DNA from 3 places in the Arthrobacter sp. Y3221114 genome. Region 3 is predicted to be linked to each of the others. Evidence: riboswitches for the same ligand, from Rfam matches in the RefSeq annotation. Region 3 holds a riboswitch; each other region holds the start of a gene.
What was found. A riboswitch is a leader RNA that binds a small molecule or an ion and turns the genes downstream of it on or off. The one in region 3 is predicted to bind thiamine pyrophosphate.
Positions count from the first base shown of each region.

Region 1: linked by a shared signal. The riboswitch ahead of AC5RV3_RS11560 (YkoF family thiamine/hydroxymethylpyrimidine-binding protein) and the one ahead of AC5RV3_RS06805 (NtaA/DmoA family FMN-dependent monooxygenase) in region 3 are both predicted to bind thiamine pyrophosphate.
Region 2: linked by a shared signal. The riboswitch ahead of AC5RV3_RS04695 (ECF transporter S component) and the one ahead of AC5RV3_RS06805 (NtaA/DmoA family FMN-dependent monooxygenase) in region 3 are both predicted to bind thiamine pyrophosphate.

Region 1 is NZ_JBNHHW010000004.1:430,764-440,606, reverse strand. Features, by position in the region: gene fbaA (class II fructose-bisphosphate aldolase) at 1-590, shown strand, start outside; gene AC5RV3_RS11605 (DUF3151 domain-containing protein) at 590-1,012, shown strand; gene AC5RV3_RS11600 (immunity protein CdiI family protein) at 1,031-1,552, opposite strand; gene AC5RV3_RS11595 (cyclodeaminase/cyclohydrolase family protein) at 1,725-2,444, shown strand; gene AC5RV3_RS11590 (VOC family protein) at 2,497-2,889, opposite strand; gene AC5RV3_RS11585 (ArsR/SmtB family transcription factor) at 2,886-3,179, opposite strand; gene AC5RV3_RS11580 (SRPBCC family protein) at 3,285-3,713, shown strand; gene AC5RV3_RS11575 (thymidine kinase) at 3,917-4,537, shown strand; gene AC5RV3_RS11570 (DUF72 domain-containing protein) at 4,648-5,514, opposite strand; gene AC5RV3_RS11565 (adenylosuccinate synthase) at 5,862-7,151, shown strand; TPP riboswitch at 7,254-7,364, shown strand; gene AC5RV3_RS11560 (YkoF family thiamine/hydroxymethylpyrimidine-binding protein) at 7,397-8,068, shown strand; gene AC5RV3_RS11555 (ECF transporter S component) at 8,085-8,711, shown strand; gene AC5RV3_RS11550 (ABC transporter ATP-binding protein) at 8,698-9,843, shown strand, end outside.
Region 2 is NZ_JBNHHW010000002.1:141,029-150,871, reverse strand. Features, by position in the region: gene AC5RV3_RS04730 (Na+/H+ antiporter subunit A) at 1-2,176, shown strand, start outside; gene AC5RV3_RS04725 (Na(+)/H(+) antiporter subunit C) at 2,173-2,646, shown strand; gene AC5RV3_RS04720 (Na+/H+ antiporter subunit D) at 2,643-4,265, shown strand; gene AC5RV3_RS04715 (Na+/H+ antiporter subunit E) at 4,262-4,822, shown strand; gene AC5RV3_RS04710 (MrpF/PhaF family protein) at 4,819-5,103, shown strand; gene mnhG (monovalent cation/H(+) antiporter subunit G) at 5,093-5,617, shown strand; gene AC5RV3_RS04700 (DUF4235 domain-containing protein) at 5,730-5,990, opposite strand; TPP riboswitch at 6,161-6,294, shown strand; gene AC5RV3_RS04695 (ECF transporter S component) at 6,338-6,958, shown strand; gene AC5RV3_RS04690 (ABC transporter ATP-binding protein) at 6,967-8,484, shown strand; gene AC5RV3_RS04685 (energy-coupling factor transporter transmembrane component T family protein) at 8,481-9,278, shown strand; gene AC5RV3_RS04680 (zinc-dependent alcohol dehydrogenase) at 9,340-9,843, opposite strand, start outside.
Region 3 is NZ_JBNHHW010000002.1:567,259-577,101, reverse strand. Features, by position in the region: gene AC5RV3_RS06830 (amino acid permease) at 1-419, opposite strand, end outside; gene AC5RV3_RS06825 (SGNH/GDSL hydrolase family protein) at 679-1,491, opposite strand; gene AC5RV3_RS06820 (hypothetical protein) at 1,698-1,841, shown strand; gene AC5RV3_RS06815 (hypothetical protein) at 1,989-3,056, shown strand; gene AC5RV3_RS06810 (oxidoreductase) at 3,067-3,894, shown strand; gene AC5RV3_RS06805 (NtaA/DmoA family FMN-dependent monooxygenase) at 3,913-5,286, opposite strand; TPP riboswitch at 5,317-5,426, opposite strand; gene scpC (succinyl-CoA:acetate CoA-transferase ScpC) at 5,625-7,145, opposite strand; gene AC5RV3_RS06795 (LysR family transcriptional regulator ArgP) at 7,276-8,175, opposite strand; gene AC5RV3_RS06790 (LysE/ArgO family amino acid transporter) at 8,246-8,866, shown strand; gene AC5RV3_RS06785 (metallophosphoesterase family protein) at 8,889-9,401, shown strand; gene AC5RV3_RS06780 (DUF2795 domain-containing protein) at 9,398-9,595, opposite strand.

The DNA.
Region 1 (9,843 bases), on a different contig from region 3:
AGGACCTGCTGGCCCGCACTGCCGCGGCGAAGATCATCTTGGAAGTGGAAATCGGCACCGTCGGCGGCGAGGAAGACGGCGTCGAAAATGAGATCAACGAAAATCTCTACACCACGGTCGACGACGGCCTGAAGACCATCGAGGCGCTTGGCGCCGGGGAGAAGGGCCGCTACATCACCGCGCTGACCTTCGGCAACGTGCACGGCGTGTACAAGCCCGGCGGAGTGAAGTTGCGCCCCGAGCTGCTCAAGCAGATCCAGGCCGAGGTCGGTGCCAAGATCGGCAAGACCAATCCGTTCGACCTGGTTTTCCACGGCGGCTCCGGATCCTCCGAGCAGGAAATCGCCGACGCCGTGGCTTACGGCGTCATCAAGATGAACGTGGATACCGATACCCAGTACGCCTTCACCCGTCCGGTCGCCGGCCACATGTTCAGCAACTACGACGGCGTGCTGAAGGTGGACGGCGACGTCGGCAACAAGAAGGCCTACGACCCGCGCGTCTGGGGTGCCGCGGCCGAGAAGTCGATGGCCGCCCGGGTCGTTGAGGCCGCCGAGCGCCTGGGCTCGGCCGGAAAGTCGGTGGGGTAATGACCGAGCCCTTCCGCACCAACCTGCTGGGCCCGGAGCCGACCTACCTGCCGGAGGAGACCGACGTCCTCGCCCGGCTCGACGCCGGCGACGAAGCCTTGGACCTGGCCGCGAAGTTCCCCACCTCCTCGCTCATCTGGGCGATCCTTGCCGACGAGGCCTACTCCGAAGGCCGGACCATCGACTCGTACGCCTACGCGCGCGTCGGCTACCACCGCGGCTTGGACGCCCTGCGCCGGGCGGGCTGGCGTGGAGCCGGCCCCATCCCCTGGGAGCATGAACCCAACCGCGGATTTCTGCGCGCGCTCTACGCCCTGGGCCGCGCCGCCGGTGCCATCGGCGAGGCGGAAGAAGTGGACCGGATCGGCAAGTTCCTGGCCGACTCGGACCCGAACGCCAGGGCGGCCATCGAAGGCGCCTGAACCGCACGGCCGCTTGGACTATTCGTCCGGGCGGCCGTCGCTTTTGCCGGTCTTACTCGGGCGGAAGACCGCTCCGGATTTCGGGGCGTAGGCGGACCAGCCGCCCGCCGCGCCGTTGGCGTCGTCCTCGGCCCGTAGGCGCGCCAGCCGTTCCCGGTTTTCGCGCAGGGCAGCGACCCGCTGGCGAAAGGCAGCGGCCGCGGCAGGAGAGCCGGGCCCGCTGCCACGGAACCGGCGTACCCTCGAACCTTCCTCGTAGGACTCGAACTCCACTTCAAAGGCTTCGCCCAGTTCCCGGGCCACATGTTGCGCCAACCGAATCCCGTCCCTGGTGAACTGCGCGGCCAGTTCCGGCGTTCTCCACTCCAAGTCGACGAGGGCGTCATAGTAACCCTGCTCCCAGCGCCGAAGGTCATGGATCAGGCGAGGACTCAGCCCGGAGCCCGCGTAGTCCACCGGACCGCCGAGCCAGAGCACGGTATCGGAGTAGTCCGGGAACAGGCGGACTACCGGGACACTTCTCGCCTCGGCCGGGTTCATGCGCTGACTCTATCGCCCCGCGGCCGGGCGCCTGCCAAGACCGGGCTCGGGGCGCCGGGCGCCTGACGCTAAAGCGCTTGGCCCTTCCCAGGCGGACGAACCTTCGACATGATGCGTGAATGGGAATGAAAGCTTTCGGAATAACTGCAGCAGCAACGGCGGGGTCAGGATCGTGAGCGGATCCGAGACCATCGACGAGTATCTGGGACGGCTCGGTTCCAACCAGCCCACGCCGGGCGCCGGCGCGGTCGGCGCGATCCATGCGGCGCAGGCAGCGGCGCTGATCGGCATGGTGACACGGTTTACCGAGCGGAGCGCGGCGAAGGACAACGACGGCGGTGCCTCCGCGGGCTCGGGGCATAACGACGGCGGTACTTCCGCGGGCTCGGGGCACGACGACGCCGGTGCCTCCGCCGGCTCCGGCCCGGAACCGGACCTGGACGCCATACTGGCCGAGGCGGGCGATCTGACCCGGGCGGCAGTGCACGCGGCGGTCTCCGACGAGGAGAAGTTCCGCAGGGTCGTCGACTGCTACAAACTCCCGGCCACAACAGACGACGAACACAGCCGCCGCAGCGCGGCCATCCGGGAGGCGCTCGTGGAGGCGACGCTCCCGGCGAGGGCCCAGCTGGACCTGGCCTCCGCCGTCGTGCGTCTGGGCACAGAGTTGGTGGGGGTGTGCAATCCCAACGTCCTGAGCGACATTGCCGTGGCCGCGGAAGCGGCGCGGGCCGCCGCCGCCACGGCACGGATCACGGTCGAGGCCAACCTGGCCTCCATCCGGGAGGATTCCATCCAGGAGTCGCTGAAAGAACACACGCAGAAGGCCGACGACATGGTGCGACGAGCCGAAGAGCTGTCAGCGTCCGTCCGGCGCCGCGTCCTGGACTGACGGGGCGCGAGTAACGGAGCGAGGCCGCGCGCTCGATGGAGCGAGGCCCAGGCTACGCCTGCTTCGTGCTGGCAATTTGGATGAGGTTGCCGCAGGTGTCGTCAAACACGGCCGTGACAACCGGCCCCATGTCGGCCGGCTCCTGAACGAACTGCACTCCCAGCGCGGTCAGGCGCTCGTACTCGGCCTGCACGTCGTCGACCCCGAAGCTGTTGAAGGGGATGCCGTCGGCGACCAGGGCTTCTTTGAACGGCTTCACCGCCGGATGGCCGGACGGTTCCAGGAGCAGTTCCACGCCGTCCGGGGCCGATGGCGAGACAACGGTCAGCCAGCGGTCATCGCCGACGGGAACATCGTTCTTGAGCTGGAACCCCAGCTTTTCGGTGTAGAACTCGAGGGCCTTCTGCTGGTCGTCCACAAAAATGCTGGCGGTGGTGATGATCATGGTGTTTCCTTCGAAGAGGGCGGGAGATTGGCGAGCCATTCTCTCGCAGTGCTGAGCGGGGCAGTATCCAGATGGTGGATGGTGGTGCGTCCACGGTTGCTGGCGGTCACCAAGCCGGCCTCACGCAGAATCGCGAGGTGCTTGGTGACAGCCTGACGGGTGATGGCGAGATGGTGGTTGTTGATCAGGCGCACGGTCAGCTCGAACAGCGTCTGGTCGTTGTGCGCGGCCAGTTCGTCCAGCAAGATCCGCCGAGTCGGATGACTTAGGGCCTGGAAAACAGTGTCCACCCTTCCATGATAGGCAACCTCTAGGTTGCCTATCAAGCGCGCGACCTTGCCTTCGATCGGCCGCGCGGTCTTTCGCCGCGGCATCCGGGCAGGCATGATGCAGGTATGGGTGCGAACACGGCATTCACGGCCACCGAGCAGGTCTATGTGCCGCCGGCGCGGGCGTGGGCGCTGTTGACGGATTGGGCCGCGACGCCCGCATGGATGCCCGGCGTGAACGAGATGCACGCCGAGGGGCCGCTGGCGGTCGGCCAGGCCATCAGCTTCCGTTCCCAGGGCCACGACCGCAGCAGCACGGTGACCGAGCTCGACGTCGGCCGCAGCATCACCATTACCTCGTCGCAGGGGGATGTGCGGGCTGACTACCGCTACGTACTCGACGGCGACGGCGGCGCGACCCGGCTGACGCTGACTGCCGACGTCGTCGTCAGCGAGGAGCTGGCCGGCATGGCGGAACAGATCCGGCGGGCGATCGCGGAGGCCGATTCCGGCCAGCTGGCCAGCTTCAAGCAGTTTGCGGAATCCGCGCCGTGATTGCCGCCAAGGCGCTGCGCGGACGCCATGCTGATCGCGGTCGTGCGCTGCGAAGAGGCCGCCCTGATCCCGTTCGTGCGCTGCGCGGGAGCCGCCCTGATCCCGATCTTGCGCCGCGCGGGAGCCGCGCGCCGACCCTGCTCCCGTCCACCCGGCTTCCGGCTCAGTAGAATCGACTGCTGGGACCGCTTGAAAGGACTGCGTTGGCCAAGCTCTACTTCCGCTACGGGGCGATGAACTCCGGCAAATCGACCGGACTGCTCCAAGTAGCCTTCAACTATGAGGAGCGCGGGCAGCGCGTGTTGCTGGCCAAGCCGCAGATGGACACCAAGGGGGACAGCAAGATCGTCTCCCGGCTGGGCATGGCCCGGGACGTGGACTTCTTAATCCGCCCGGGTGAATCCGTGCGCGAACACTTCGGCCGAGTGGCCGCCGGCGAGGATCCCGAAGCCCTGCTGGAGCACGTGGACGTGCAGCCGGTGGCGTGCCTGCTGGTGGACGAGGCGCAGTTCCTGGAGCCCGAACAGATCGACGACCTGTTCCGCATCGCGGTGATGGACAACGTGCCGGTGCTGGCGTACGGCATCCGCACCGACTTCCGCACCCAGGCCTTCCCGGGTGCCCGCCGGCTGCTGGAAATCTCGCACTCCCTCGAGGAGCTGAAGACCATTTGCCGCTGCGGCCGCAAGGCGGTCTTCAACACGCGCCGCGTGGGCGGGGAGATTGTGTTCGACGGCGAACAGGTCGCCATCGACGGCGAAGACGTCTGGTACGAATCGCTTTGCGGCACCTGCTACCTCGAGGCCTCCGGCGGCGCGCTGTAGCTCATAGGGCGGCACGCTCCAGGTTTGGCGGCGGTGGGCCGCGGGTTCATGGGCGGAACCCGGCAGCGTCCCATCTGCCGCGGGTGGGCACGCGTTGGCCTTCCCCCGGGTCACGGGCCGGCCGTGGGCAGGTCTAGCCTCTGCGCCAGCCCGATCGCGTTGAACGGTGCGTGGACCTTGACGTCGTTGTCGAAGTACACGTAAGCATCCCGGCCCGCGCCGTCGGGGCAGCCCGAGCCGTCCAGCCATCCGGCGACCGTCGATGCCAGCCGGTCCAGGTCTTCGTCCCGGTAGCCACTGACGTAGAGTTCGTCCTTACCGTGCAGCCGGACGTAGGCGAAGTCGGCCGTAATCTCGTCCAGCATCGGCCACTTTCCGGCGCTGTCGGCCAGCACCAGGGCAGTGTTGTGCCGGCGCAACTGGTCGTAGAACTCCTCGTTGATAAACGTGGTGCTGCGGATCTCGAGGGCGTGGCGCAGCGGCCGGTCGGCGCCGTCGTCGGGGATCCAGGTCCTGTCCTTCATCAGGTCAGTGCGCCCGGCGGCCAAGGCGGCGGCGGCGTGCGTGCTGCGCGGCAGCTGGACCAGAAACTTTTCCATCACCTCGGCGTCGTAGTTGGCCCGCTCGGGCAACTGCCACAAGAACGGTCCGAGCTTTTCGCCCAGGCCCAGGACCCCCGAAGCGTAGAAATTCGCCAAAGCGTCGCGGACGTCCTTCAGGCCCTTCATGTGGGTGACGTACCGCCCGCCCTTGACCGCGAACACGAAGTCCGGAGGCGTCTCGGCGTGCCACTGCCGGAAGCTGGAGGGGCGCTGCAGCGAATAAAACGTGCCGTTGATCTCGACTGAATTCAGGTGGCCGGAGGCATACTCCAGCTCGCGGCGCTGGGGCAGGCCCTTCGGGTAGAACGTGCCGCGCCAGCGCGGGTATCGCCAGCCGGAAATGCCGATCCGGGCCATCGGTTGAGAGGGGGCCATGTCCCGCAGGCTACCCGGCCCAGGCGGTGCAAGCCAGAGCAAGCCGCGCTCCGTCGTCGTGCTGTGGGGCGTTGCGCATCCTTTGAACCGCTGCCGCGTCCGGGCACGAGAGCCCTCGCTTTTTCGAGTGGAGAGAAGATGCACGCTTACGCCCGGTTTCGCTGCATCTTCTCTCCACTCGACGATTAGACGGCCGGATTCCGGTCGATTGAGGCCCATCGGCTAAACTTGGCGGGTAAGAGCCCCAAATACTCCACCCGGAGTGAGGGGCGTTCTCATGCGCGGCAGCGGCTCCTTGATGTGCAGTCTGTCCGGGGCTTCCGCCGCATCGAATGGGGGAGGATCCCATGCCAGCAATTGTGATCGTCGGAGCCCAGTGGGGCGACGAAGGAAAAGGCAAGGCTACCGACCTGCTCGGCGGCCGCGTGGATTACGTGGTCAAGCCGAACGGCGGCAACAACGCCGGGCACACCGTCGTCGTCGGCGGGGAGAAGTACGAGCTGAAGTTGTTGCCGGCCGGCATCCTGTCCCCCAACGCCACTCCGATCATCGGCAACGGCTGCGTGGTCAACCTTGAGGCCCTCTTCGAGGAGATCGACGGGCTCGAGGCCCGCGGCGCGGACACTTCGCGGCTGCGCGTCTCCGCCAACGCCCACCTGGTGGCCCCGTTCCATCAGACCATGGACAAGGTGACCGAACGCTTCCTGGGCAAGCGCGCGATCGGCACCACCGGCCGCGGCATCGGCCCCGCCTACATGGACAAGGTGGCACGGCTGGGCATCCGCGTGCAGGACGTGTTCGACGAATCGATCCTGCGGCAGAAGGTCGAAGGCTCGCTGCGGCAGAAGAACGAACTGCTGGTCAAGGTGTACAACCGCCGGGACGTGCACGTGGAGGAGGTCGTGGAGTACTTCCTGTCCTTCGCCGAGCGGCTGCGCCCGATGGTCATCGACTCCACCTACGTGCTGAACAAGGCGCTGGATGAGGGCAAGGTCGTGCTGATGGAGGGCGGCCAGGCCACCTTCCTGGACGTGGACCACGGCACCTACCCGTTCGTGACCTCCTCCAACCCGACGGCCGGCGGCGCGTCCGTGGGCTCGGGCATCGGCCCCACCCGGATCAACCGTGCCGTGGGCATCATCAAGGCGTACACCACCCGGGTGGGCGCCGGGCCGTTCCCCACCGAACTGTTCGACGACATGGGCGAGTACCTGCAGAAGAAGGGCGGGGAGTTCGGCGTGAACACCGGCCGGCCGCGGCGCTGCGGCTGGTACGACGCCGTGCTGGCCCGCCACGCCGCCCGGGTCAACGGCTTCACGGACTACTTCGTGACCAAGCTCGATGTGCTCACCGGCATCGAGCAGATCCCGGTCTGCGTGGCTTACGACGTGGACGGCGTCCGGCACGACGAAATGCCGATGACGCAGACCGAGTTCCACCACGCCAAGCCGATCTTCGAGTACTTCGAGGGCTGGACCGAGGACATCACCGGCGCCAGGACGCTGGAAGACCTGCCGGAGAACGCCCGCAACTACGTGCTGGCGCTCGAAAAGCTCTCCGGCACCAGGTTCTCCGCCATCGGCGTGGGCCCCGACCGCGACCAGACCATCGTGGTCCGGGACCTGATCAGCGAATAGCAGGACTGACGACGGCGGGGCGCGGGCAGCGAGTCCGCGCCCCGCTGCGTTACCACCCCCTGCTTAAACCTTTCGCGGGCGGTGCGCGCCATGGGTTAGACTCGTGGGCAACACGGGAGTCCGGTGAGCCGGGCTGAGAGGAAACTTCTCAAGTTTCGACCGTCGAACCTGATCTGGATCATGCCAGCGCAGGGACGTTGACTCTTTACTACCCGTGCCCCGTTTAACAACCGAAGGGCGCGAAAATGCGAACATCAGATTCGATCGTCACCGCGACGAACACCCCCACTGCTGCCGTCCGCAGCAATAAGTTCACCGCCACTCCCCGCGAGTTCGGCGTGGGCGCGAGATTGACCCTGGCGGTCATGGCCGACAACTACGCCGACGTCATCCTGACGGCACTGGACCAGGCCGACTCCACCGGCCTTGAGGTGCACACCGGCAAGGTGAGCACCTACCTGACCGGCGCCGAGCAGGATGTCCTGCGCTACCTGAGCCAGGTGATTGCCGCGGCTGGACGCACCGGGGCGCACGTCTCGGCCTCCGTGCTCCTGTCCCGGGGCTGCCCCGGCGGCGTCAGCTGCAAAATACCCGAGGGAGGCGCCGCCCTGTACTCGGAGATCCCGGAGCTGGAGCCCACCGGAATCGAGGCCGCCGCCGACTGGGCGCTGTATCCCCTGGCAGACGGCGGTACCGGCGGTGCCTCAGCCGACCACATGCGCGATATCTACGCCGCCATCGACTACGCAAAATCCACCGGTGTTGCGGTGCAGGCGGAGCATTTTGTCACCCGGATGGACGGCGATGTTGCCCAGGTGCTGCAGGCCATTGCCGCGGGCTGGATCCTGGTGGGCCGTTCCGTCCAGCACGTCACCACGCACGCGACGCTGTCCATCAACAGCCCCAGCGCCTCCTGAAGCGGAAGGACCAGCCATGTCATCATCGTCTTCGCAGCAGCATGCCCTCCCGCGCGGTGCCTGGACCCTGAAGGACCTCGTCCTCCTGGTTGTCCTGGGCGTCGTCTTCGGTTTCCTCTACTGGGTCTTCGTCCAGGCCTGGACCGCCCTGTCCCTGCTGATGGGGCCGGCCGGAGACCTGTCGCAGCACTTCCTGGCCGGAAGCTGGCTGCTGGTGGCTCCGATCGCCATCGCCATCGTCCAACGTCCCTTCGCCGGCGTGCTGGCCGAAGTCTTGGCCTCGGTGATAGAGGTGGTGTTCCTGGGCTCCGCCGTCGGTCCGCTGCTCTTTATCGCGGCCGCCATCCAGGGCATTGGCAGCGAGATCCCGTTCGCTGTCACCCGCTACCGTTCCTACGGCTGGCTTACCTACGCCCTGTCCGGGCTGCTCGGCGCCGGCCTCGTCTTCTTCTATTCGGCCTTCCGGTCCGGCTGGTACGGACAGGACCTGTTCTGGACCCGCCTGGTCATCCACCTGATCTCCGGTGTGATCTTGGGCGGGCTGCTGGGCAAGATCATCGTCGACGGGCTGGCGAAGACCGGCGTGGTGGACAACTTCGCGATCGGCCGCGCCCGGCTGGGCACAACCGATGCGCACCGCTGACCCGGTCCTGGAGCTCAATGACGTATCCGTAGGCTTCCCCCGGCGGGACGCAGCCGTGCTGCGCAACGTCATGCTGCGGCTCAAGCCCGGCGAACACCTGATTGTGTTTGGGGCCTCCGGGTCGGGCAAGTCCACCCTGCTGCAAGCGGTCACTGGGGTGGTTCCCCACTCGGTGGTCGCCACCCTCACCGGCACGGTGTCGGTGAACGGCGTGGCCACGACCGATTCCTCGGTCGCCGAGCTTTCCCGACACGTCGGCGTGCTGGCCCAGGATCCCTCCTCCGGGGTCTGTCTTCCGGACGTCGAACAGGAATTGGCGCTGCCGCTGGAGAACCGTGCGGTGCCTCCGGAGGAGATATCGGCACGGATCGACACCGCGCTGGCCTCGGTCGGCGCCACCGGTCTCCGCGGCCGCCCAACGGCCCAGCTGTCCGGCGGAGAAGGCCAGCGGGTGGCGCTGGCCGCGAGTCTCATCGCCGAACCTGACCTGCTGCTGCTCGACGAACCCACCTCCATGCTCGATCCGGCAGGCCTGGCCGCCGTGCGGGACGCCGTCTCCGCTGCCACGGCCGCCTACGGACCGGCAGTGGTGCTGGTCGAACACCGGCTGGACGACTACGCCGGGGTAGCAGGCATAGCCGGCCTGCCGCGCCGGGCGGTCGTCCTGGGCGATGCCGGCCAGGTCCTGGCCGACGGCGTGACGGCCGAAGTGCTGGGGGCCCATGCAGTCCGGCTGAACGCGGCCGGATGCTGGCTTCCGCTTGAGACGGAACTGCTGGCCGTCACCGGCCGGACCGGCGGTCTCGGCGCGCCAGACGTCTGCTCGGACTTGCGGCAGCTGTCGGCGCCTGACCACAACGGGGATGCCGCGGCGCCCGAGGCCGGCGAGACGGCGCTGGCCGCGGAGAACCTCTCCGTCTCGCGGACGGCGCCCCTACGGAAGAGGCGCCGGAACGCGGGGGACGTCCGGCCGGAAGCGGCCATTCTCCATGATGTGACCCTCCGGCTGAAGCGCGGCGAAATCGCAGCCCTGCTGGGAGCCAACGGGGCCGGCAAAACCTCGTTGCTGCTCACCCTCGCCCGGCTACTGCCGCCGGCGGAGGGAACCGTCCGCGGGGAACGCCCGGGGATG
Region 2 (9,843 bases), 430 kb from region 3:
TACCGACTACTGGCACGGCGTCGTGCTGGGGCTCGGGCTGCTGACCATGCTGGTGGGCGGCTGGCAGGCCATGCGCCAGAATGACCTGAAGTTGATCCTGGCCTACGGCACGGTCAGCCAACTGGGGTTCCTGACCCTGGTGGTCGGGCTCGGCTCGCAGGAAGCCGCGCTGGCCGGGATGGGCCTGCTGCTGGCCCACGGTTTCTTCAAGGCGACCCTGTTCCTGGTGGTGGGCATCATCGACCACCAGGCCGGAACGCGTGACATCCGCGAACTGTCGCACCTGTACCGCAAGGCCCCGAAACTGTTCGCGGTCGCCCTGATCGGTGCCGCGTCCATGGCCGGCCTGCCGCCGTTGCTGGGTTTCGTCGCCAAGGAGTCGGTCTACGAAGCCTTCATCCACCGCGCCGAAGTCTCCGGCTGGGTGGGAGGCCTGCTCCTGGCCGGCGTGGTGGCCGGATCCGTCCTGACCTTCGCCTACAGCGCCCGCTTTATCTGGGGCGGATTCGCGCCCAAACCCGGCCGCGCGGCCATCGAATTCAAGCCCGTTCCGTGGGCCTTCCTGGCGGCACCGGCCGTGCTGGCCGTGGCCACCGTGTTGTTCGGGCTCTGGCCCGCTCCGGTCGAAGCCGCCGTCACGCCCTATGCCGGCCTGTTCACGCTGGACACCGCAGCCACACACCTGGCGCTGTGGCACGGATTCACGCCGGCTCTCGGCCTGACCGTCATCACCATCGCCGCCGGCGTCGCGCTGTTCCTGCTGCGCACCCCTATTGCCGCCTTCCAGGCCCGGATCCGGTTCATTCCGGACGCCGACCGGATCTACCGCGGCATCATCGGCGTGCTGGACGAGGTGGCCATCTGGGTCACCGGACGGACCCAGCGGGGCTCGTTGGTCTTCTACCTGTGCGTGATCCTGATCGTTGCCATCGTGACTCCGTTGAGCGCCATCGTACTGATGGATGCCCCGCTGCCGGAGAGCCTGGTGTGGTTCGATACCCCGGCGCAGGCCATCGCCGGGCTGATCGTGGCGGCAGGCGCGTTGGGCGCCATCCGCGCGAACAAGCGTTTCATGGCGGTGCTCATGGTGTCGGTGGCCGGCTACGGGCTGGCCTTTATCTTCGCCATGCAGGGGGCGCCGGACCTCGCCCTGACCCAACTGCTGGTGGAAACCATCTCCCTGGTGGCCATCGTGCTGGCCCTTCGTTCGCTGCCGGCCCGGCTGTGGCTGCGCACACCCGGACGGTTCAAACTGTTGCGCGCCATCATCGGTGCCGCCTTCGGCCTCACGATGATTGTGATCGCGATGACGGCGATGGCGGCACGTACGGCAGCTCCGGTGTCCCTGGCCTTGCCGCAGTTGGCCTACGAGGGCGGCGGCGGCGAGAACATCGTCAACGTCATCCTCGTGGACATCCGGGCCTGGGACACATTCGGCGAGATTTCCGTGCTGGCAGTGGCAGCTACCGGCGTGGCCAGCCTGATCTTCATCCGGAGCCGCGGGGAGAAGCGTCCGGAGCCCGTGGACGCCGTGGCCAGCGGATCGGTGGGGCGCGGCTACGAGACGGTGGCCCATTCGGACCGCGAGGCAGCAGCCCTGGCGACCGCCCGCAAGTTCGCCGTCGTGCCGCGCGACGCCTGGCTGGTGGCCGGCCGTACCCTCGCGCCGGAACGCCGCTCCATCATCTTCGAGGTGATCACCCGCCTGCTCTTCCACTCGGTGATGATCTTCTCGGTCTACCTGCTGTTGACCGGCCACAACCTCCCCGGCGGCGGATTCGCGGGCGGCCTGCTGGCCGGTATTGCCCTGACCGTCCGCTATTTGGCCGGCGGACGGATCGAGCTGGCGGAAGCCACGCCCATCAGTGCGGGCCTGTTGCTCGGCCTGGGGCTTGGCGCCGCGGCGCTGACCGCCGTCGTCCCGATCTTCCTGGGCGGCCAGGTCTTCCAGAGCGCGATCCTTGAGTTCAGCCTCCCGGTCTTCGGCGAACACAAGTTCGTCACGTCGACGATCTTCGACATCGGGGTCTACCTGGTGGTGGTGGGACTGGTGCTCGACGTGCTGCGCAGCTTCGGCGCCGAGATCGACGAACGCACCGAGGAACGTACACACGGCCGCCGCAAGAGTGCCGAACTGCAAGTACCCGAAGCGATCGAGGAGGAGGTGTCCCGGTGACTGTTAACCTGACGCTGCTCCTCGTGATGGGCGTACTGTTCGCGGTGGGCGTCTACCTGATCCTCGAACGCAGCCTGACCAGGGTGATGCTCGGCCTGATGCTCATCACCAACGGTGCCAACCTGCTCCTGCTCACCACCGGCGGGCCCGCGGGCCTGGCGCCCATCTTCGGCAGCGACATCCCCGCGGACGCCTACAGCGATCCGTTGCCGCAGGCGTTAATCCTTACCTCCATCGTGATTTCCTTCGCCGTCACCGCTTTCATGCTGGCCATCATCTACCGCTCCTGGGTGCTGGGACGGCAAGACGAGGTCCAGGACGATATCGAGGACCGCCGGGTGGCCAACCAGCCCACTTTCGATGCCGAGGACGACGCGGAGATCCCGGCCGAGACCACGGAGTTCGTCCCGCCGGACGAAGCCGAAGAAACGCCAGCCACCACCAGGTCCCGGATGGAGAGAAAGCAGTGAACGCCGCCACCATCGCGCCGCTGGCAGTAGTCCTGCCGCTGCTGGGTGCTGCCCTGGCGTTCGTGCTGATCCGCCACCCCAACGCGCAGCGCCGGACCGGTGCCATCACGCTCACGGTCACGCTGGCATTGGAGGCCGTGATGCTGGCCTCGGCATGGACCAACGGGGCGCAGGCAGTGAACCTCGGCGGCTGGCTTCCTCCCTTTGGCATCACCCTGGTGGTGGATGAGCTGTCCGCACTGATGTTGGTGGTCTCCTCGGCCGTCAGCCTGGCGGTGCTGCTGTATGCCTCGGGCCAGGGCATGACGGACGGCGACGAAGAAGGCCCTGTCTCGATCTTCCACCCGACGTACCTGATCTTGGTGGCAGGGGTTTCCAACGCGTTCCTGACCGGCGACTTGTTCAACCTGTATGTCGGCTTCGAAATGCTGCTCACGGCCAGTTACGTGCTGATGACTCTTGGCGGCACCAGCCCGCGGATCCGTGCCGGGGTCACCTACGTCGTCGTCAGCGTCATTTCCTCGGTCCTGTTCCTGGTTTCCATCGCGATGATCTACGCGGCCACCGGGACCATCAACATGGCCGACCTGGCGATCAAGCTCGGCGAACTGGATCCGGCAACGCAGATGACGCTGCATCTGATGCTGCTGGTGGCCTTCGGCATCAAGGCGGCGGTCTTCCCGCTGTCCTTCTGGCTGCCCGACTCGTATCCGACGGCGCCGGCGCCGGTCACCGCGGTGTTTGCCGGCCTGCTCACCAAGGTCGGCGTCTATGCCATCATCCGCACCGAGACGCTGCTGTTCCCGGGCGACCGGCTCAACACGTTCCTGATGGTCGTGGCGGTACTGACCATGGTGGTAGGCATCCTGGGGGCCGTGGCACAGATCGACATCAAGCGCATGCTCTCCTTCACCCTGGTCAGCCACATCGGCTACATGGTCTTTGGCCTGGCCATGTCTTCGGTGGTGGGCCTCGGCGCGGCGGTCTATTACGTGGCGCACCATATTACGGTGCAGACCAGCCTGTTCCTGGTGGCCGGCCTGATTGAACGCCGCGGCGGGACCACGAACATGGACCGGCTGGGCGGCATGGCCAAGCTGTCGCCGCTGCTGGCCATCCTGTTCTTCGTGCCGGCCATGAACCTGGCCGGCATCCCGCCGTTCTCCGGTTTCCTAGGCAAGATCGGCCTCGTGCAGGGCGGCGTGGAGCTGGGCACCCCGATCGCCTGGGTGCTGGTGGCGGGCAGCATGGTCACGTCGCTGCTGACCCTGCTGGCCATGGCGCGGGTCTGGAACCGCGTGTTCTGGCGGCGCCCCGAGGATGCCGAGCACCCGGACCCGGTCCTGGTCGCCACCAAGCCTGACGGATCGGCCGTGCGGACCACCCGCCATGTGGAGGACCACCCGCACGGACGGTTCACCGGACGGGGCATCGTTCAACTGCTGCCGTTGCCCATGGTCTGGCCGACGGTCGGGCTGGTGGCGATGGGCCTTGCCCTGACGCTGTTCGCCGGGCCCCTGTTCGAGCTCAGCGACCAGGCGGCGCGGGAGATGTTGCAGCGCACCCCGTACATCGAGGCCGTCCTGGGTGAGGGTGCCCTGCAGGAGGGTGGCCAATGAGGAAACCGCGCATCTCCATCTGGGTCGAGCTGCCGCTGCTGGCTTGGCTGGTCATCCTCTGGGGTTCCCTGTGGCAGGATTTCAGCCCCGGCAACCTGATTTTCGGCCTGCTGATCGCGCTGGTCATCGTGAACCTGTTCTACCTGCCGCCGGTCGAACTCAGCGGACGCTTTAATCCGCTGGCGGCGCTGGTCTTCGCCGTCACGTTCGTGTGGCAGGTGGCGGTGGCGAGCGTCGAAGTCCTGTGGCTGGCCCTGACCCGCGGTCCGACGCTGCGCAACGCGGTGGTGGCGGTCCGGCTGCGAAGCCATTCCGACCTGCTGGTGACTGCCACCGGGCATGCCATTTCGCTGATCCCCGGCAGCTTCGTGGTGGATGTGGACCGCTCGACGTCCACCCTTTACCTGCACGTGATCGACGTGGCCACCGAGGACGCCGCAGAACGTTTCCGGGCAGACGTGCGGCGGATCGAGGCGGGCCTGATCCGGATGATGGGCACGAAGGAAGAACTGGCAATGGTCAAGGCCGAAGGTAGCGGCAGGGGAGGTGCAGTGTGAACGGGGGCGTCATTCCGGTTGCCCAAGTCGTCGTGAGCGCAGTGCTGGGCGTGGCCGCGGTACTGTCGCTGATCCGCCTCGCCCGCGGACCCTCGCTGCTGGACCGGCTGCTGGCCATTGATGTGTTGCTGGCGATTGTCTGCGCCGGACTCATCGTGGACATGGCCGCCGGCGGCCACCTGAACAACCTGACGCTGGTCGTTGTCATCTGCGTTGTCGGTTTCATCGGCTCGGTCGCGGTGGCCCGTTTTGTGACGGACGGGCGGCCCCGTGAACACTGACCTGATACTCGACATCGCGACCGCCGTCTGCCTGATCGCCGGCGCGACGATGTCCCTGGCCGCGGCCATCGGCCTGCTGCGGTTCCCGGACCTGCTTTCCCGGATGCACGCCGCCACGAAACCGCAGGTGTTCGGCCTGCTGCTGCTGCTGACGGGACTGGGATTGCAGCTGCGCAGCTGGGCGGCTGTGCCCTTGCTCCTCATAGCCTGGCTGTTCCAGTTGCTCACCGTGCCGGTTTCCGCCCACATGGTGGGCCGGGCCGGATACCGCACCAAACACCTGCGCAAGGAAATCCTCAGCGTGGACGATCTCGACGCGGTGGTGGAGGCAGCGGCCGAGGAAGATTCCGCGGCGGCATCCGACGACGTCGCGCCTTCCAGCAGCGACGCCGGCAGCGGTGTCGCAGCCGGCGGCCAGGACGCCGGGCGGCCGGGGGAGCGGCCCACCGCGGCGGCTGCGGCTGGTCCGGCGCGGAACGATGAGGACAACGCCGGGCCGGCGGACAAGAAATAACCCGCGGACAAAAGAAACCGGTCCGGTGGCGGGTTCCTGCGGACCGGAACAGAAGCGCGATGGGGGACGGGACCGCGGTCCCGTCCCCCATCGGGCCCCCTCAAGGAGCCGCTTAGACCATTTCCCGCGTCTTGTCGTAGCGGATGACCGCCTTGGCGGTGGCGCGCTTGGTCAGCACCTGGATCACGCGCGCCACGGTGCCGGACACCACGGCGAAGGCGACCGCCGCCCGCAGGCTGTTCTCCAGGTCGTCGTCGCTCTTCGGCGCATCTTTTCCGGTGACCATCTTCCAGACAAACCCCAGCAGCTGGCTGGCTGCCAGGCCCGCGCCGATACTCACCAGTGTGCCCAAGAGCCTCAACACAATGTTCATGCCCGCTCCCTTCCGGGGCCGGGGCCCCGTCTCAACTGCTGTTCCGGTTCCCAGCCTACTGCCCGGCACCCGCCCGGGCCGTAAGCCGTCGTGCGTTTTCCAAGGGTCTGAAGCCCGAATCGCCCGCCGCTGCGGGCGAGTGTAGACTGGTGCGTGCTGCTAGACAGCACCTATGACGACAGGGGAGCGTCCGACCGGCCGGTTCACACCGGAGACCGGGAGGGACGCTGAGAGTGCGGATGAACCGCAGACCCTCGAACCTGCTCCGGTTAGTACCGGCGAAGGGAGTCGAGTTCTCGGGGCGCGCCGCATGGCCGCCCTCCCCTCCTGCAACCAGGAGGATCCCAATGAGTACCGTTTCGAATGCACCCGCCACGCCCACCCCTGCCCGGAAGCCGCGGTACGGCTGGCGGGTGGTGGACATTGTCGTGGCCTCGGTGGTCGCCGTGGCCGTCGGCGTCATCTTCTGGGCCTGGTCGGCGGGCTGGCCGCTGATCGAGGGCCTGACCCTTGCCTTCCCGCCGTCCGCCGGACTGTACACCGGCGGTTGGCTGATGGCCGGCGTGCTGGGCGGGCTGATCATCCGCAAGCCCGGCGCGGCCCTCTACTGCGAGATGCTGGCCGCCATTGTTTCCGCGCTGTTGGGCACGAGCTTCGGGATGACTGTCCTGGTCTCCGGCCTGATCCAGGGACTGGGGGCCGAGGTCGTCTTCCTGCTCTTCCTGTACCGCAAGTTCAACCTCGGCGTGGCGCTGCTGGCCGGCCTGGGCGCAGGCCTGGCACTGTCCATCAGCGAGAACATCCTCTACAACATGCTCTGGGCCGCCGAGTGGCAGCTGGCCTACGTGGGCTTCGCCGCCGTGTCCGGCGTCGTGATTGCCGGGCTGCTGCCGTGGCTGGCGGTCAGGGGCCTGGCGAAGACGGGCGTGCTGTCCTCCTTCGCCGCGGGACGCTCGGCCGACGTCTGAGCCGGTCCATGGGAGAGCAGAGTACGACGGCGGTGCCCGGGCCCGTGCCGGTCCACGCCGAGGGGTGGGGCTGGCGGCATGCCGGCCGCAAGGATCCGGCGGTGCGCGGGGCCAGTTTCAGCATCGCCCCGGAGGAACGGGTACTGTTGCTGGGCGCCTCCGGGGCCGGCAAGTCCACGCTGCTGCACGCCCTGGCCGGCGTCCTCGGCGACGAGGGCGAGGGCGAGGAGACCGGCCGGCTCACCGTGGCGGGTGTCCGTCCCTCCGAGGCCCGCGGCCGGGCCGGCCTTGTGCTGCAGGATCCGGAGAGCCAGCTGGTGCTGGCCCGGGTGGGCGACGAGGTGGCGTTCGGAGCGGAGAACCTGTCGCTGCCGCGCACGCAGATCTGGGACAGGGTCCGCGATTCCCTGGCCGATGTCGGCCTGACGGTACCGCTGGATCACCCCACCTCGGCGCTGTCCGGGGGCCAGAAGCAGCGGCTTGCGCTGGCCTCCGTCCTGGCCATGCGGCCGGGGCTGCTGCTGCTGGACGAGCCGACCGCGAACCTGGACCCGGACGGCGTGCAGGAAGTACGCGACGCCGTGGCCCGGGTGCTGGACCGCACCGGCGCCACCCTGGTGGTGGTCGAGCACCGGGTGGCTGTCTGGGCGGACGTGGTGGACCGAGTGATCGTCCTCGCGGCCGGCGGCGGCGTGCTGGCCGACGGGCCGCCGGGCACCGTGCTCGCCGAGAGCGCCACCCGCGCCCGGTTGATCGACGCCGGCGTCTGGGTTCCCGGACACACCCCGGGGCTGGACCTGCCCCCGGCGCCGTCCCCGGGCGGGCCGTTGCTGCGGGCGGCGGCGCTGGACGTGTCGCGTAACCGGAGGGCCGCACCGGTGCTGTGCGGGGTGGACCTGGACCTGTTGGCCGGGCAGGCGCTCAGCATCACCGGCGCGAACGGCGCCGGCAAATCCACGCTGGCACTCACCCTCGCCGGCCTGGTGCCGCCCGCAGGAGGGGAGCTGTCGGCGACACCGGCCTTGCACCGCGGCGCCGGCCTGTCACCGGCAAAGTGGAAGTCCGCGCAGCTGGTGACCCGGATCGGCAGCGTCTTCCAGGAACCGGAACACCAGTTCCTCACCGGCACGGTGCTTGACGAACTTGAGTTTGGCCCGCGCCGCGTGGCCAAACTGCCCGAGGCGACGGTCCGGCAGCGGGTGGACACGATCGCCGAGCGGCTCCGGCTGACCCGCCTGCTGCAGGCCAACCCGTTCACCCTCTCCGGCGGCGAGAAACGCAGGCTCTCGGTTGCCACCATGCTGGCCACCAGCCCGGACATCCTGGTGCTGGACGAGCCGACCTTCGGACAGGACGCCAACACCTGGGCCGAGCTGGTCACGCTGCTGGCCGAGCTGGTGGCCGATGGCAGGAGCGTGGTCTCGGTGACGCACGACGCCGATTTCACCGCGGCGCTCGGCGGTGCCGGCATACGGGTGGCAGACGGCGGCGTGCGCCCGGCCCAGCCGCTTCGGAGGGCAGCATGAACATGGACCTGCTGACCCCCCGGCTGGCAGCCTCCCCGTTCGGCCGCGCCAACCCGGTATCAAAGCTGGCAGCCGCCACCCTGATCACCGTGGTGGTCATGCTCAGTGTGGACTGGGTCAGCGCCTCCGTGGTGCTGGCCGCCGAACTGTTGCTGATGCCCGTGCTGGGCGTCAAGCCGTGGGTGCTGCTCAAGCGCGGCTGGCCGCTGCTGGCGGCGGCTGCCGTCGGGGCCTGGGCAACGGCCTTGCTGGCCGAGAAGACCGGGGCCGTGCTGTTCCAGTTCGGTCCGCTGATCTTCACCGAGGACTCGGTGGCCGGAGGCGTTGCCATCGGCCTGCGTTCGCTCGCCGTGGCGCTGCCGGGCATTTTCCTGCTCCTGACGACCGACCCCACGGATCTGGCGGACGCCCTGGCGCAGAAGCTGAAGCTGCCCCACCGCTTCGTGCTGGGAGCGCTGGCCGCCATGCGGTTGGTGGGGCTGCTCGTAGAGGAATGGCGGATTCTCGGTTTGGCGCGCCGCGCCCGCGGTGTCGGAGCGGAGAACCGGCCGCTGGCCAAGGCTGGTGCGTTCGTAGGCCAGGCGTTCGGCCTGATCGTGCAGGCCATCCGCCGTGCCACCCGGCTGGCCGTCGCCATGGAGGCCCGCGGCTTCGGCGCCGGGCCCAGGACCTGGGCGCGGGAATCCACCTACAGCGTGGTGGATGTTTGGGTGTTGCTGGGTGGCGCGGTCATTGCCGGAGCGGCAGCCGCCGCCGCCGTGGCCGCCGGGACCTGGAACTTCATCTTCGTGTGAACCGGGGCCCGGCGGGCCCCGGCCGTCCCATGAAAGCCGGGGTCCGCCGTTCCGTTCGGGGCTACGGCTTGAGCACCACCTTGATGCAGCCGTCCTCCTTCTTCTGGAACTTCTCGTACATCTCCGGAGCCTGCTCCAGCGGAACCTGGTGGGTCGCCAGGTCGAGCACGCCCAGCGGGTCCGACGGGTCGTCGACCAGCGGCAGCAGGTCATCAATCCACCGCTTCACGTTGCACTGGCCCATCCGCAGCTGGAGCTGCTTGTCGAACATGGTCAGCATCGGCAGGGGGTCCTTCATCCCGCCGTACACGCCGCTGATCGAGATCGTGCCGCCGCGCCGGACGGCGTCGATCGCGGTGTAGAGCGCGTCGAGCCTGTCCACTCCGGCTGTCTCCATCGCCTTGCGGCCCAGGGCGGACGGCAGCAGCCCCACCGCCTGGTGGACCGCGCCTGCCACGGGCGAGCCGTGCGCCTCCATGCCCACCGCATCCACCACCGAGTCCGGCCCGCGGCCGTTCGTGCGCTCCCGCAGTTCGTCCGCGACGTCGCCGTGCAGGTCCAGCGT
Region 3 (9,843 bases):
ACCGTGATGGCCCAGTTAAACCAATAGTTCCAGCCGATCGCGAACCCGAAGGACGGCGAGACAAAACGGGTGGCAAAGGTCTGGAAGGAGCCGGCCACCGGAATCTTGGCCGACATTTCGCCCAGCGACTGCATCAGCAGGAACACCATCAGGCCGACCAGCGCATAGGCGACCAAGGCTCCGCCGGGACCAGCCTGGGAAATCGTGCCGCCCGAGGCCACGAACAGCCCCGTGCCGATCGCACCGCCGATGGCGATCATCTGCAGGTGGCGGCTGCTCAGCCCGCGCTTGAGTTCGTTGTCGGCCTTGCCGGAGGTGCGGCCTGCCCCTGTCCCCGGGGAGGACCCGCGTCGTGTTTCTGCAGCGGGTCCGGGCGCGACAGCGCTGTCGTCTGTGTGCGTGGGGGAGCTGAATCCCATGGTGCCTCCGGAAGGTAGCAGCGTTGGTTGAGCTTTCCGGCGGGCCCGCCGGAAAGGACGGTGATCAAGCTAACACGCGCTGAAAAAGAGTTTTTATGCGAAGCGAATGTTGCTGACAAGGACCTCAAAATCTTACGAGTGCCGGAGTTAGCCGCAGAAAAAGCATCAGAGTTGCTAACTTACTCGCGCTTTTGAGTAAATATCTCTTGTTCATCTGCTACGCGCCCGTGTGCTGCACGGCCCGTCCCCCTATCCGGGGTCAACGGCGTCCCTGAAATGCCTGCCACGTCAGTTCGGCCAGTGCGGCCTGGCCGCCGGGGCCGGGGTGGAAGTAATCCAGGGTGCTGATTTCGGTGGCGGAGAACCTGTAGGCGTAGACGGCGCCGCGGTCCCAGTGACAGTTCTTATACCTTGCGCATGTGTCGGCGAGGATCTCGTTGAAGGCCAGCTCGCGGGCGACAACTTCCTGCCGCTGGTTCTCGGTGACCTCGGCGCCGAGCATGGACGGGCAGGTTCCGTTGGACGCCCAGACCCGTCTGGCCTCCTGATCGGTGCGCAGAACGGACCACAGGCGATGAAGGTCGGGAATGCTGCTGACGTAGATGTTGGCGTGCGGCAGCCCGTGATGCAGAGCCTCGAGAGCAGTAGCGACCTGTTCGGTGAAGTCGGTGGTGGACGTCATCGCTGCTGCCGAAGAGGCGCACAGGTCGTTGGCTCCAATGAGGAGGGTGATGTAGTCCGCCTTCTGGGCCACGGCCATGGCCACCTGCGCCGGCAGATCAGCGGCCTCGGCGCCGCCGGCGGAATTGTTGTAATTGCTGATGCTCGTCTGAGGGTGCAGTGCAACCAGCCGCTCATAGTGGCTCTGAATGCCGTCGGACAGCCCGTCGCCGGTGGACCAGGACTGGGCCGGATAGTTGCCGGGCTTGCAACAGGTGTTTGCGGCCTGGGTGATGGAATCTCCGAGTCCTGCAATGGCGCTTGGATCCGATCGCAGGGCCGCGGACCCCGGCATAGCAAGCAGCGCGAACAACATCAGCGCCAGGATCAGGAACCGGACGGTGCTGCCCACGGAACCTCCTCTGGGACGAGGGCCACGTCCTGAGGCCAACCCCAAATGGAACCGCAACTAACGCTCCTCATTGGGGTGGGACCCCGTTGAGGGCGAAGCCCCCGACGCGTAAATTTTCCAACATCCGCTCTCAGGTGGCTACCGGCTGGTGGAACGCGCTCGCGTGTCTTAGTTAAGGGAGCGTCCTGTCGACGTAGGGTCGAGTCATGGATGGGCGCCAAGTGACCGAGCTGGAAGGGCAGACCTCGATCAATGAACTGCTTGACGAGCCCGTCGGCGTCTCACACATCCAGTTGGCACTGCCGATTTATGTCCAGCTCCGGGCAGGCGAGTTCCGCCGTCTTTCCTGAACCCTCCGTCGGTTCCGGTCCCTCAGCCGCGGCACTCGTCATGCTTGTCGGCGGCCTCGCTACACTGTCGGCATCGACGGTGATCGGGGGACGGGCGCGGTGAAGCATAAGCGGCGGCAGGGAGGCCGAGGGCGGTTGCTCGGGCCGATGATGGCGGCATTGCTGACCGTCGCCACCGTGGCGGCCTGCGGGCAGCAACCTGGAAACCCCGGAGAACAAACACGGCCCGAGGCCGAGCTGGTCGACGCCGTCGATTGCACCACGGTGCAGCACATCGTCGAACCAGGGCGGCCGTCCGCGCCTCCGCCGCCGGCGGCCGGCAGCGTGCCCGAAGCCTTCGCGCTGGTCGACGTCATCCGCTGTGACGCCCTGGCGATGGCAACCGTCGAGGACGAGGATGGCCTGTGGTCGGCGTTCACGGAAGAGCGCCTCACCGGAAACATTGACGCACTGTTAAAGGCGCTGGCGCAGCCCAGCGACGGACCCAGGGCGAATTTGGCCTGCACCGCCGACATGGAAATGGTCCCCGATCTGTGGCTCGTGGATGCGGCCGGCAAGGCCATGCGTGCCGCGTGGCCGACGGATTCCTGCGGCAAGACCAAACCGGGGGTCCGCGAGGTTCTGGCGGGCATGACCGTAATCGAGTCGAAGCAGCACCGGAGGGAACTGATCCAGCCGAGGGCGGCGCTGGATGCTGGCTGCCCCGCCGAGTGGGGCATCAAGCCGATGCCGGGAGTGGCTGCGCTGGTACCTTTCGAGCAGACGGCGGGCGCGCAGCCGCGTAGCAGCGGCGAGGGCATGCCGGGTTCCCCCGGCCTTCTGCCCAGCGCTGGCGAGGCCGACACGATGAAGATCTGCCAGTACCGGACCGAGCGGATAACGAATGAAGACGACGAGCGCCCCGCCGACGCGCAGCCGAACCTGGAGTTTGACGTGTTCGAGATCGTGTCCGGGACGTTTTTTAGGGGAGGTAGCCTTGAGGGCCCGGCCATAGACGTCATCTTGAAGGCGGCCGCAAAGGATCCGGCTGACAGCGAATGCGCCGACGACGCAACGGAGCTTGCCGTGCTGTGGCCGCTCGCCAAGGGGCAAAGCGCCGGCGCACCGCTGACCGTGGAACTCGACGGTTACCGGCGGCTCTTCGCTCCCGACGGCGCGGCCCGGAACCTGCCGGACGAGGCGCGCGCCGCCGTCGTCATGGCATTGGAGAAGTGAGGCGGGCGTGATGGTGAGGGACAAAGTCGCACTGGTAACCGGAGCGTCCTCCGGGATCGGGGAACATACGTGCCGGGAGCTGGCACGCGGCGGCTTCATCGTCTATGCGGCCGCGCGCCGGCTGGAGCGGATGCGCCCGCTGGAAGAGCACGGGGTCCGCGTCCTCGAGATGGACCTGGCCGACGACGCGTCGATGGTGCGCGGGGTGGAGCAAGTCCTTTCGGAGCAGGGGCGGCTGGACGTGCTCGTCAACAATGCCGGTTACGGCTCATACGGCGCGATTGAGAACGTGCCGCTGGAGGACGCCCGGCAGCAGTTCGAAGTAAACCTGTTCGGGCTGGGGCGGCTCATCCAACTGGCGGCCCCGGCCATGCGGGCCCAGGGCAGCGGGCGGATCATTAACGTCTCCTCGATCGGCGGCGTGTTCTACGAACCGCTGGGCGCCTGGTACCACGCGGCGAAATTCGCGGTCGAGGGTTTGTCGGACTGCCTTCGAGTGGAGCTCAGGCCCTTCGGCATCGACGTGGTGATCGTCGAGCCCGGGCCGATCCTGACCGAGTGGGACGCCATCGCGGTCGAAAGCCTGCAGCGGAGTTCCCAAGGGACGGCCTACGCGCCGCAGGCGGAGAGCGTGGCACGGGCAATTGCCGGGGCCTACACGGAACGCACGGGAACGCGGCCGGACATCGTTGGCCGCCGCATTGCCCGGGTGGCGGCCGCACGGCGCACGCGCGGCCGGTACCCGGTCGGCAGAGGCGCGCGGACGATCATGGGCGCTCGCCGGCTCCTGCCCGACCGGGTCTTCGACGCCGTGCTCGCCAGGGTCTACCAGCGCTGAACCGGCGCGGAACCGCTGCTAAGACGCGACGGAGCGACTGCCCTTCCGGGAGGCTCCCAGGTGATCGCGCAGGGTGCGTCCCGAATACGCCGTCCGGAACCGGCCCCGGGCCTGCAGCTCCGGCACCACCCCGTTGACGAACTCTTCGAGCGAGGAGGGGTAGAGGGCCGACATGATCACGAAACCGTCAGCCGCCTCAGAGTCGTAGAGTTCGCACAAGTAGTCGGCGATGTCCGCCGGATCGCCCACGGGCTGAGGGTGCAGTTGGTTCATGGCCTGCGCCGTCGCCAGTTCGCGGACGGTCATCGATTCCCGGCGGGCTGCCGACAGGAGCATCTCTTCAAAGCCCTCGCTGCCCGTGGCCCCGCGATGGGCCAGCAGCAACTCCTCGGCGCTGCCGTCCGGCTTCAGGTCCTCCCGGGTTGCGTGAAGGAGCCGGCCCAACTTCGTCAGAACGTCCTCCTCATCGAGCGCCGCCTCCAAGCCCATTACGGCTTGGCGGGCGGCGGCGGGAGTGGCGCCGGTGATCGGCTGGACGGCCGGGAGCACGGCCAGCCGATCCGGATTCCGTCCGGCGGCGGCGGCGCGTGCCCGCAGTTCGGTCCGCACCGCGCGCATGGCGTCCGGAGTGTCGGCGACGGCGAACACGACCTCGGCCCAGCGGGCGGCGAACTCCATGCCGCGCGGGGAGGATCCGGCCTGCATGAGTACCGGCCTTCCCTGCGGACTGCGCGGCAGGGTGATCGGACCGCGGCCCAGCGGACGGTCGCCGCCGCCGGAGCGGGACCGTTCGGGTATCCGGTGGACACGCTCCGGATCCGCAAACCGGCGTGCCGGCGCATCCGGTGTCAGCGCCCCGGGCTCCCAAGTTTCCCACAGGTCCACCACGGTCTGGACGACGTCGTCGGCCCGGTCGTAACGCTCCGATTTGGGCGGAATGGAGGGCAGGCCGAAGTTGGCGGCCTCGGCGTCCGTGGTGGACGTGACGATGTTCCAGGCGACCCGGCCGCCGGAGAGGTGATCCAGCGAGAGAAGCTTCCGGGCGATGGTGTAAGCAGGGGTGAACGTCGTGGAGATGGTGGCGGCCAACCCCAGGTGCCGAGTCGCCCCGGCAACCAGTGACAGGGTGACCAAGGGGTCGAGATAGATGGCGCCCTTGCCGCCCGTGACCAGCGTGGTGGCGAAGTCGCCCGCGTTGTCCTCCGGGACGGCCAGCGCGTCGGGCAGGAACAGCATGTCGAAGCAGCCTCGTTCCAGTGTCCGGCCCAGATCAAGATAAAACTCCGCGCTCAGCCAGTCGCGCCGGGAGAGCGGATGCCGCCAGTTCTCCGAATACTGGCTGGTGGGCGGGTTGACCATCGCCACCAGGTGCATGCCGTCGGATGTCTGCATTTTCGCGCCCTTCTGTTGAGTGAACAGGGCACGGGTGTGAGGGTTGCTCCCTGCGCTGGCATGATCCAGATCAGGTTCAACGGTCGAAACTTGAGAAGCTTCCTCTCAGCCCGGCTCACCGGACTCCCGTGTACAAGCCAGCAGCCTACCGTCTGCCGCACCGGGCGGCGAAAGACCGCCGGTACGACGGCGTCATACTCCCGGCCGGGGAGCCGGGGAGCCGGGGAGCCGGGGAGCCGGGGAGCCGGGGAGCCGGACGGCCGGAGAGCCGGAGAGCTGGAGAGCTGGAGAGCCAGAGAGCCGGACAGACCTCCGCCCGGGGTGGGCGAGGCCGGCCGTTACTGCTGCGCGGGGAGCATGCTGCCGGTCTCCACGAAGCGCTGGTGCCAGGACAAGGCCTCACCGAGCAGGTGCGGGGTGTGCTTGCCAAAGCTGTCCCGGCAGGCACGGTCGAAGTAGTCCTGCAGCATCGGCCGATAGTCGGGGTGGGCGCAGGTCTCGATGATCTTGCGCGCCCGCTGCTTCGGCGCGAGACCGCGCAGGTCGGCCAGCCCCTGCTCGGTGATCACGATCATCGTGTCGTGCTCGGTGTGGTCGACGTGGCTGGCCATCGGCACGATGCTGGAGACCTTCCCGCCCTTGGCGGTGCTCGGTGACATGAAGACGGACAGGTAGCTGTTCCGGGCGAAATCGCCGGAGCCGCCGATGCCGTTCATCACCTTGGTGCCGGCCACGTGGGTGGAGTTGATGTTGCCGTAGATGTCCGCTTCGATCATCCCGTTGAGCGAGATGCAGCCCAGCCGGCGGACCAGTTCGGGGTGGTTGGAGATTTCCTGGGTGCGCAGGATGATGCGCTCGCGGTAGTAGTCCACGTTCGCGTTGAACTCCTCCAGACCGGTGCGGCTGAGCGAGAAGGACGTGGCGGAGGCCATGCGCAGCACGCCCTCCTTGAGCAGCTGCAGCATGCCGTCCTGGATGACCTCGGTGTAGGCGGTCAGGCCGCGGTAGCCGCCGGCCGCCAGGCCTTCCAGCACGGCGTTGGGGATATTGCCGACCCCGGACTGCAGCGGGAGCAGCTGCTCGGTCAGGCGCCCGCGCCGGACCTCGTGGTCCAGGAACTCCAGCAGGTGGCCCGCGATTTGCTGCGAGTTTTCATCGGGCGGGTTGAAGGGGGAGTTCCGGTCGGGCGCGTCGGTGTGCACGATGGCCACGATCTTGTCCGGATCCACCTCCAGGTAGGGTTCACCGATCCGGTCGTCCGGATTCACGAGCGGGATGGGCCTGCGTTCCGGCGGCAGTGCGGTGCCGTGGTAGACGTCGTGCATGCCTTCGAGGCCGAGCGGCTGGGCGTTGTTGATCTCCACGATGACCCGGCTGGCCTCCCGGAGCCAGGTCATGTTGTTGCCCACCGAGGTGGACGGGATCAGCCGTCCGTCCTCGAGGACGCCCACGGCCTCGACCACGGCCAGGTCGACATCGCCGAAAAAGCCGAACCAGGTGTGCTGGGCGACGTGGCTGAGGTGCATGTCGATGTAATCCAGCTCGCCGGCATTGATCCGCTCGCGCAGCGCCGGGTCCGACTGGTACGGCAGCCGCAGCTGCATCCCGTCGACCTTGGCGAGGGCGCCGTCGAGCTCGGGGGCCGTTGAAGCGCCGGTCAGCACGCGGATCTTGAACTGCTCCCCGGCCGCATGCGCGGTTTCCATCCGCGCCGCCAGCGCCTGCGGCACGGCCTTCGGATAACCGGCCCCGGTGAAGCCGCTCATGGCCACCGTCATGCCGGGTTTGATCAGTTCAGCCGCCTGCTCCGCGGACATCACGCGCTCGAGCAGGCGGGCGTTGCGAATGCGGTCTTGCATCGTGCCCCTTCGTCTGGATCTCCCCTTCCACTCTAGGGGTCGGGCCAGGCACCCGGGCTCCGGGCGGGGAGAAACGGGCTCCTGCCGACGGGCGGTACGCCGCGCGCGGCGTGATTTTCGGCCCGTGAGGCTAGGGCTGGCGCAGCTGTTCTCCGGCGGTCTGCCGCACGCAGGCAGTCAGTTCGTCGAGCACCGGCGAGCTGATTTTCCAGCGCTGCCAGTACAACGGCACGTCCACCGGCAGGTCGGGGGCCAGCTCGTGCAGCGTCCCGTTGAAAACGTCCGCCAGGCACTGTTGCTCCGGCAGCAGCGCCCACCCGAAGCCCAGCCGGACGGCTGCCGCAAACTCCGCCGAGGCCGGCAAATAGTGGCGCGGCGCCGCCAAGGCAGCGCCGGTCAGTTCCCGGTAGAAGCGCTCCTGCAGGTCGTCCTTGCGGTCGAAATCCAGCACGGGCGCGGCCGCCAGCCACGCCACATCAGCGTCCCCTGCCCCGGCGGGCCGCCAGTGCTCCAGGAAGGCCGGGCTGGCGACGGCCCGGTAGCGCAGCGAGCCGAGCGCCTCCACCGAGCAGCCCTGGACCGGTTCCGGCGTGGCCGTCACCGCCGCCGTCACCCGTCCGGCCCGCAGCAGCGAGGTTGAATGCTGCTCGTCTTCGCGTTGGACTTCGAAGAACACGCCCAGCTCGCGCGGCATGCGGGCCAGCGCGCCCAGGAACCAGGTGGCCAGCGAATCCGCGTTGACCACCAGCGGCAGGGCCACGCCGTCACCGTTGCCGCCGAGTTCGCGCTGCGCATCGTCCTGCAGGACCCGCACCTGCCGCGCCAGCCGCAGCACCACGTCTCCGGCAGCAGTCGGCCGCACCGGGGCGGTGCGCTGCAACAGGACCTGCCCCGCCGCCTGCTCCATGGCCTTGATCCGTTGGGACACGGCCGAAGGCGTCACGTGGAGCGCATGGGAGGCCGCATCGAAGCTTCCTTCCTGGACGACGACGGCGAAGGTCGCCAGATGGTCGAACTGGAACGGCTGCATAAGTCCAGCTTACGTAACCCAAAATTCTTTAGCTGTACTGATGCACGGGTTGTCAGTAGCGTCGACTGTTGTGACTACCGCTATTGCACCCACAGTTTTGCTGGGCCTGGGAACCGGGCTGGCCCTGATCGTCGCCATCGGGGCGCAGAACGCCTTCGTGCTGCGCCAGGGTATCCGCGGCGAGCACATCGGCGTCGTCGTACTCATCTGCGCGGTTTCCGACGCCCTGCTGATCACCGCCGGGATCGCCGGCATCGGTGCGGTCATCCAGGCCGCTCCGGCAGTTGTCGACGTCATCCGCCTGGGCGGGGCGGCGTTCCTGCTGGCCTACGCGGTATTCGCCGCCAAACGGGCGATCAGGCCGGGCGTGTTGACCGCCTCGGCCAATCGCTCCGGCGGGGGACTGGCCACGACGGCTGCCACTGCGCTCGCCCTGACCTGGCTGAACCCGCACGTCTATCTGGACACGGTCCTGCTGCTTGGTTCCATCGCCAACACCCAGGGGCCGGAACTGCGCTGGTATTTCGGCGCCGGCGCCGTGGCGGGCAGCCTTATCTGGTTTAGCGCCCTCGGTTTCGGCGCCCGGCTGCTGCGGCCCTTCTTCGCCCGGCCGGGCTCCTGGCGCCTGCTCGACGGACTGATCGCCGTCGTCATGCTGGTGCTCGGGCTGCGGATGGCCCTTTATCTCTGACCGGATATGCGAGGATGCCGGTATGGCCACCACCTTGCTGCTGCTGGCGGACACGCATGTGCCCAAACGCGCGCGGCGCCTCCCGGACCAGGTGTGGGACGCGGTGGAGGCGGCGGACGTCGTCTTCCACGCCGGCGATTGGGTCACCGCCGACCTGTTCGACGAGCTGGACGAGCGGAGCCGGCGGCTGGTCGCGGTGTACGGCAACAACGACGGCGACGACCTGCGCTCGCGGCTGCCGGAGATTGCCGAGGCAACCATCGACGGCGTCCGGTTCGCCATGATCCACGAAACGGGAGCGGCGCAGGGCCGGGAACAACGGTGCGAGGCCCGCTTTCCCGATGTTGACGTCCTGGTGTTCGGGCACAGCCACATCCCGTGGGACACCACGTCGCCCGGCGGCCTGCGGCTGCTGAACCCGGGGTCGCCAACCGACCGCCGCCGCCAGCCGGTCTGTACGTACATGACGGCTACCGCCGAGGGCGGCAGCCTGGTGGACGTCCGGCTGGTGCCGGTGGAGCCGAGGACGCGCTAATTGTTGTCGGAAACCGCCTTGCTGACTTCCGCGGGCGTTTCATACTGCCGGTCGGGAAGGTTCTTGAGCGCCGAGAGGACGTCGTCGCCGGCCCCGGACTCTTCTGCGTTCTTCACCAAATCGGCGGCGGAAGCGGGGTAGTCGACGCCGCCCAGCGCCTTCTGGATATCAATGGGACTGGGATTGTCTGCCATGGGAAGTCCTTCCGATCCACTAGGGACTCCCTAGGCTACGTGCTGGGGCGTTCGCTGGGAATAGTTCGCGGGGGCGGCCATACCCTTGTTCCGCGCCGCAGCGTCGCCCGACACGCAGCGCCAAGATCACGGTTTTGCAACGTTGGTTACTTTACGGTAACGTGCAGTTCGTGCGCGGGTGAGATGACCGTGCCAGGGGATGCCGGAACTTCCGGCGCGATTTACCCATGGAATGCCCGGACGCTGCC